Regions from separate parts of the Streptomyces sp. NPDC079020 genome, predicted to be linked through region 2. Evidence: riboswitches for the same ligand, from Rfam matches in the RefSeq annotation. Region 2 holds a riboswitch; the other holds the start of a gene.
The links. A riboswitch is a leader RNA that binds a small molecule or an ion and turns the genes downstream of it on or off. The one in region 2 is predicted to bind S-adenosylmethionine.
Positions count from the first base shown of each region.

Region 1: it holds a riboswitch for S-adenosylmethionine, as region 2 does, so the genes downstream of both, ACIGJO_RS01675 (aminotransferase class V-fold PLP-dependent enzyme) here and thrC (threonine synthase) in region 2, are expected to answer to the same signal.

Region 1 covers NZ_JBITUB010000001.1:358,522-362,145, reverse strand. The annotation lists gene trpD (anthranilate phosphoribosyltransferase) at 60-1,124, shown strand; SAM riboswitch class IV at 1,209-1,326, shown strand; gene ACIGJO_RS01675 (aminotransferase class V-fold PLP-dependent enzyme) at 1,499-2,875, shown strand; gene ACIGJO_RS01670 (Lrp/AsnC family transcriptional regulator) at 2,956-3,237, opposite strand; gene ACIGJO_RS01665 (rhomboid family intramembrane serine protease) at 3,234-3,624, opposite strand, start outside.
Region 2 covers NZ_JBITUB010000003.1:162,875-166,498, forward strand. The annotation lists gene ACIGJO_RS07865 (trehalose-6-phosphate synthase) at 1-890, opposite strand, end outside; gene ACIGJO_RS07870 (glucosyl-3-phosphoglycerate synthase) at 1,046-1,996, opposite strand; SAM riboswitch class I at 2,151-2,279, shown strand; gene thrC (threonine synthase) at 2,299-3,603, shown strand.

The sequences.
Region 1 (3,624 bases), on a different contig from region 2:
CCCGGCGCTGGATAGGGTGGAGCCATTCCCTTTACCGGCTGTGGACCCTGGAGCGGACCATGAACGTTGTGACCCCGAACGGCGGCGACAGCGTGGCGGACCGTTCCTGGCCCGGCGTGCTGAACCCGCTGCTGCGCCGCGAGGACCTCACGTCGGACGACACCGCCTGGGCCATGGACCGCATCATGAGCGGCGAGGCGACCGACGCGCAGATCGCCGGCTTCGCGGTCGCGCTGCGCGCCAAGGGCGAGACGGTCGACGAGGTCTCCGGACTCGTCCGGGCGATGTACGAGCACGCCAACACCATTCACGTACCGGGCCGCACGGTCGACATCGTCGGCACCGGCGGGGACCTGGCCAGGACGGTCAACATCTCCACGATGGCGGCGATCGTCATCGCGGGCACCGGTGCCAAGGTGGTCAAGCACGGCAACCGTGCCGCCTCCTCGGCCAGCGGTTCCTCCGACGTACTGGAGAAACTGGGCGTCAACCTCGACCTCTCCCCGCAGCGGGTCGTCGCGGTGGCGGAGGAGGCGGGCATCACCTTCTGCTTCGCCGTGAAGTTCCACCCCGCCCTGCGGTACGCGGCCAAGGCCCGCAAGGAGCTGGGCGCGCAGACCACCTTCAACATCCTGGGGCCGCTGACCAACCCGGCCCGGGTGCGGGCCCAGGCCGTCGGTGTCGCCGACGCGCGGATGGCGCCCATCGTCGCGGGCGTGCTCGCCGACCGGGGCAACTCGGCGCTGGTCTTCCGCGGCGACGACGGCCTCGACGAGCTGACGACCACGGCCACCTCACGGGTCTGGGTGGTCCGCGACGGCCGGGTGCGCGAGGAGGCCTTCGACCCGCGCGACGTGGGCCTGGAACTGGTGCCGGTCGAGGCCCTGCGGGGGGCCGACGCCTCGTACAACGCCGATGTCGCCCGCCGCCTGCTGGACGGTGAGCGGGGACCCGTACGCGATGCCGTGCTGCTCAACGCGGCCGCGGCCCTGGTCGCGCTGGACGGGGGCGGGGGCACGCTGAACGAGCGGATCGCGGCGAAGACTTCCGAGGCCGCCGAGTCGGTCGACTCCGGTGCGGCCAAGCGGGCCCTGGAGCGCTGGGTGGCGGTCAGCAACGCCTGAACGCGCGCGGTGTGGCCGAGGGCGCAGTCCGGATGACGGACTGCGCCCTCGCGCATGCCGGTACGTATGGCAAGATGCTGCGCAGGTCATGAGTGACAGCGACTACGGCCCCGGCCCGCTGTCCGGCAACCCTCCGTCCGTGGCGGGGTGCCCCGGGTGAAGACCAGGCCGTAGGCAGCGAGGTCTGCGGCAAGCGCGGGCCCCTCGGCATCGATGCATGCCAACCCCCGGGGTCCTGGTCCCTAGGGAGCCTCTTGTGAGCAAGCGAATGCGATAGGGCTCGACGCCCTTCTCCGCGCACCTCTTTTCCCTCTCCTGCGCTGCCGCGTATCCGCCGGCGCATGGATTTCGCCTGCCTGTTACGGGAGTTCGCCATGTCTGTCTCCACCGCTGCCACCGACCGTTCCCTTTGTGCCCCTCTGCCGGTTCTGGGGGAGAACGTCACTGTTCCGCTGGTCACGGGTGGAGAGGTCACCTACGCGGCGCTCGACTACGCGGCGAGTGCCCCGGCGCTCCAGCGGGTGTGGGACGACGTCGCCGCGTACGCCCCGTACTACGGCAGCGTCCACCGCGGCGCCGGATACCTTTCGCAGCTGTCCACCGACCTGTTCGAGAACAGCCGCGCGGCCGTCGCGGAGTTCCTCGGCTGCCGGGCCGAGGACCAGGTGATCTTCACCCGCTCGACCACGGACTCGCTCAACCTGCTGGCCGCCGTAGTCCCCGCCGACTGCCAGGTGTTCGTGTACGAGACCGAGCACCACGCCTCCCTGCTGCCCTGGCGCGACGCCCGGGTCACCTACCTCAACGCGCCGCGCACCCCGGCCCAGGCGGTCGAGACCCTGGAGCGGGCGCTCGCCGACCGCGACCCCTACGGCCCGGCCCTGGTCTGCGTCACCGGCGCCTCCAACGTCACCGGTGAGCTGTGGCCCGTGAAGGAACTGGCCGCCGCCGCCCACGCGCACGGTGCCCGGATCGTCCTGGACGCCGCCCAGCTCGCCCCGCACCACCCCGTGGACATCGCCGCGCTGGACGTCGACTGGGTCGCCTTCTCCGGACACAAGCTGTACGCGCCGTTCGGCTCCGGTGTCCTCGCGGGCCGCGCCGACTGGCTCCAGGAGGCCGAGCCCTACCTGGCCGGCGGCGGCGCCTCCCGCAAGGTCGCCCGGCGCGCCGACGGCGGCGTGGACGTGGACTGGCACACCACCGCGGCCCGCCACGAGGCCGGTTCGCCCAATGTCATCGGCGTCTACTCCATCGCCTCCGCCTGCAAGGCGCTGACCGAGGCCGGCTTCGAGAGCCTGGTCGCCCGTGAGCAGCGGCTCGTCGCCCGGGTCCGCGCGGGACTCGCCGAGGTCCCCGAGGTCAAGGTGCTCTCGCTGTTCGGCGACGACGCCCCGCGGGTCGGCGTCATCTCGTTCGTGGTGGAGGGCTGGAACAGCTCGCACTTCGCCGCCGCGCTCTCCGCGGAGTACGGCATCGGTGTGCGCGACGGTCTGTTCTGCGCCCACCCGCTGGTCCGCACCCTGCTGGGCAGCGACCCGCAGGACCCGGGGGAGTGCGGCGCACCCGAGGCCGAGCCGGGCGAGCGCTCGCTGAACGCCATCCGGGTCAGCTTCGGCGCGGGTACGCCGGACGAGCACATCGAGCGCTTCGTGCGGGCGGTCGGGGAACTGGTCCGCGAGGGTGCCCGGTGGCAGTACCGCACCGAGGGCGGCCGCTGCGTCCCGGACCGGGGTGCCGCACAGGTCTGACCCGTGGACACGGGTACGGGAAACGGCTTCGGCCGGGTACGGGGCAGCCGCCCCGTACCCGGCCGAAGCCGTACCCGCCGCTACGCGTCCAGGCCGATGGCGAAGGCCGCCTCCAGGTCATGCTGCGAGTACGTACGGAACGCCACATGGGTGTCGGTCCCCTCGACGCCCGGGATCTTGCTGATCCGGCCGGGGATGACATCGGCGAGATCGTCGTGCTTGGCCACCCGGACCATGGCGATGAGGTCGTACGTACCGGTGACGGAGAAGACCTCGCTGACACTGTCCAGCGCGGCGACGGCCTCGGCGATCTCGGGAATCCGGTCCACGCTGGTCTTGATGAGCACGATCGCGGTGATCACGGCTGGCTTTCTCCCTCGGTGGCCGTGGTGGGACTCTTCACTCTAGCCCCACCCCGACAGCGCCCCCAGGCGTAGAGGAACCCGGCGGCGAACCCCGCCACATGCGCCAGATAGGCGACCCCGGGACCGCTGCCCGCGGCGCGGGCAGCCAGCCATTGGAGGACGAACCAGAAGATCAGCACGATCCAGGCGGGGAAACGCAGCGGCAGGAAGAAGAGGAACGGGAAGAGGCTGGTGACCCGGGCCCTGGGGAAGAGGCGGAGGAACGCGCCGAGCACGGCGGAGATCGCCCCCGACGCGCCGACCAGGGTCTGGCCGGACCCGGCGTGGGTCGCCGCGTAGCAGACCAGGGCCAGGTAGCCGCAGCCGAGATAGAAGAACGTGAAC
Region 2 (3,624 bases):
CGCCACTCGGGACGCTCGTCGAGCAGGGCGCGGTAGGCGTGCAGGCCGCGGACGATGTTCTTGGAGAGCTCCGTACGGTCCACCCGGACGATCGTCCTGCGGTCGCCGTCGCTGCCCACCTGCTCCCGCAGCGCGGCCAGCCGCTCGTCCACGTCCGCCTCGTGCGCCCGCCGCCGCAGGAAGTCCGCGTCCGCGCCGAGTCCGTGCACCCCGATGCGGGTGCGGTCCGTGCCGCCCAGGATCTCCGTACAGCAGCCGACGAAGGCGTCCGCCCAGCGCCGGGTCAGGAACGCCGCCCGGTCGGCGCCCAGGATGCCGCGCAGCAGCTGCTCACCGATGTCGTCGGGCAGCAGGCGGAAGTAGTCGACGGGGGCCCACGGGGTGTGCGAGAAGTGGCCGATGCGCAGATCGGGGCGGAGCTCCCGGAGCAGGCCGGGGACCAGAGCGAGGTGGTAGTCCTGCACCAGGACGGCGGCGCCCCGCCCCGCCTCCCCGGCGAGCGCCTCGGCGAAGGCCCGGTTGTACGCCTCGTACGAGGCCCACCGGCGCCGGAACTCCGCGTCGAAGACCGGCTCGACGGGGGTCTGGTAGAGCATGTGGTGGACGAACCAGAGCACGGAGTTCGCGATGCCGTTGTACGCGTCGGCGTGCACGTCGGCGTCGATGTCGAGCATGCGTACGCCCGGCTCGGAGACCCCGCGCCGGACCGCCTCGCGGTCGCCGTCGCCCAGGGCCGCGCACACCCACAGCTTGTCGTCGACGGCGCTCAGACCGGAGACGAGACCGCCCCCGCCCCGCTTCGACGAGAGCGAGCCGTCCTCGCTCAGCGAGTACGACACCGGGCCGCGGTTGGACGCGACGAGAACCTGGGCAGCGTGCTCGGAGACCATGTAGCGGAACCTAGCCCTTCCGTGAAGCCGTCAAACGCGAATCGTCGGGCCGGGCGCCACTGTGCCCACTCGGGCGCGCCGCCGCGCCCGCTCCCGGGCGCCACTGTGCCCGGTGGTGCGTCGCCACTGTGCCCGCTCCCGCCCGCTTCCGCGCGTCACGCCGCGCGGCGTGAGGCGTACTCCGCGATCTCCCGCATCGGCGGTCGCTCCTCCGTGTCCACCGCATGGGTGTGCGGGACGAAGCCGTTCTCGCCCCGTTCGAACTGGGTGAGCGCGGGCCGCACCAGATGCCCCCGGGAGAGCCGCAGCTGCGCGGTGCGGTAGATCGCCGCCGCCATCCGGCCCAGTGCCTGACCGTCCTGGTGGCGGTGCTTGCGGACGCCGACGTCGACCTGCGCCAGGGCGTCCAGGCCCACGGTGTGCAGCGCGTCCACGAGCAGCCCCAGCTCCACCCCGTAACCGACGGGGAAGGGCAGCCGCTCCAGCAGGGAGCGCCGCACCGCGTACTCGCCGCCCAGCGGCTGGACGAATCCGGCCAGCTGCGGCCAGTGCAGATTGAGCAGCGGGCGCGCCACCAGTTCCGTGACCCGTCCCCCCTGACCTGCGGTGTCACCCAGGGGGCGGTCGTACATGGCCTTGACGAACTGTACGGACGGGTCGGTGAGCAGGGGCCCGACGATGCCGGAGACGAAGTCCGCGGAGAAGTCCTTGAGATCGGCGTCGACGAAGCAGACGATCTCGCCGCTCGTCACGAGGAGTGAGCGCCACAGGACCTCGCCCTTGCCGGGCAGGGCCGGTATCCGGGGGAGGATCGCGTCCCGGTGGACGACCCGGGCGCCGGCGTGACGGGCGGCCTCGGCGGTGGCGTCCGTGGAGCCGGAGTCGATCACCACCAGCTCATCGACGAGCCGGACCTTCTCCATCAGCTCGCGCCGGATCGTCGACACGATCGCCCCGACCGTCGCCTCCTCGTTCAGCGCGGGCAGGACGACGCTCACGCTCGCCCGGCGCGGATCCCCCGCGCGGGCGGCGATGAGCCGGTCCAGCGGGCGGTCGGCTGCCGACCAGGAACGCCTGGTCAGCCAGCGTTCCACCTCTTCCAGCACGGTCGATACTCCCTGTGTGTGATCCATCTCGCGGTTCGGACGACTATCTCGACGGTCCGGTGCTTCGGTTACAGTCTTGAACAACGCGGATGACCGTCGCATGTCGGGGTCCGTCCGCCAATAAACGCCTGGATCGAAGATTCCAGTGCCACAGCGCTCATCCAGAGGGACTGAGGGAACGGCCCGTTGAAGTCCCGGCAACCCTCCCGCCGACCGTCGAGGTCTTGGTGGGGAAGGTGCCAATTCCGTCTTGTGGCGAAATGCGCCGCAAGGAAGATGAGGAGAAAGGGACCTCCGCCATCATGGCTGTTCAGACTGTTGCCGCATCCACCGATTCTTCTGTTCCCTCCGTGGATCTCGGTCCCGCCTCGGCGCTTTCCTGCCGCGAGTGCGGCGAGCGTTTCGCTCTCGGCCCCCTCTTCGCCTGCGCGTCCTGTTTCGGGCCGCTCGAAGTGGCGTACGACCTGCCGAGCGGTACTCCCGACGAGCTGAAGAAGCGCATCGAGGCCGGGCCGAACAACATCTGGCGCTACGCCCCGCTGCTGCCGGTACCCGCCGATGTCGCGGACAAGCCCAACATCAACCCCGGCTTCACCAAGCTGGTCAAGGCCGACAACCTCGCCCGTGAACTGGGTGTCACCGGCGGTCTGTACGTCAAGGACGACTCCGGCAACCCGACGCACTCCTTCAAGGACCGCGTCGTGGCCATCGCCGTCGAGGCCGCCCGCGCCTTCGGCTTCACCACCCTGTCCTGCTCCTCCACCGGCAACCTCGCCGGTGCGGTGGGCGCCGCCGCCGCCCGCGCCGGCTTCCGTTCCTGTGTGTTCATCCCGCACGACCTGGAACAGGGCAAGGTCGTCATGGCCGCTGTGTACGGCGGTGAACTGGTCGGCATCGAGGGCAACTACGACGACGTCAACCGCTTCTGCTCGGAACTCATCGGCGACCCGCTCGGCGAGGGCTGGGGCTTCGTCAACGTCAACCTGCGGCCGTACTACGGCGAGGGTTCCAAGACGCTGGCGTACGAGATCTGCGAGCAGCTCGGCTGGCGGCTGCCCGACCAGATCGTCATCCCGATCGCGTCCGGCTCGCAGCTGACCAAGATCGACAAGGGCCTCCAGGAGCTGATCGGGCTCGGCCTGGTCGAGGACAGGCCGTACAAGATCTTCGGGGCCCAGGCCGAGGGCTGCTCCCCGGTCTCCACCGCCTTCAAGGCCGGCCACGACGTGGTGCGGCCCCAGAAGCCGAACACGATCGCCAAGTCCCTGGCGATCGGCAACCCGGCCGACGGCCCGTACGTCCTGGACATCGCCCGCCGTACCGGTGGTGCCGTCGAGGACGTCAACGACGAACAGGTCGTCGACGCGATCAAGCTGCTGGCCCGTACCGAGGGCATCTTCGCCGAGACGGCGGGCGGGGTGACGGTCGGCGTGACGAAGAAGCTGATCGAGGCCGGGCTGCTCGACCCGACGCTGACCACCGTTGTCCTGAACACCGGTGACGGCCTCAAGACGCTGGACGCGGTGGCCGCGACCTCGCAGGCGACCGCGACCATCCGGCCGAGCCTGGACGCGTTCCGCGAAGCCGGCCTCGCCGCCGCCCTCTGACCACCCGAGACCGAAGAAAGG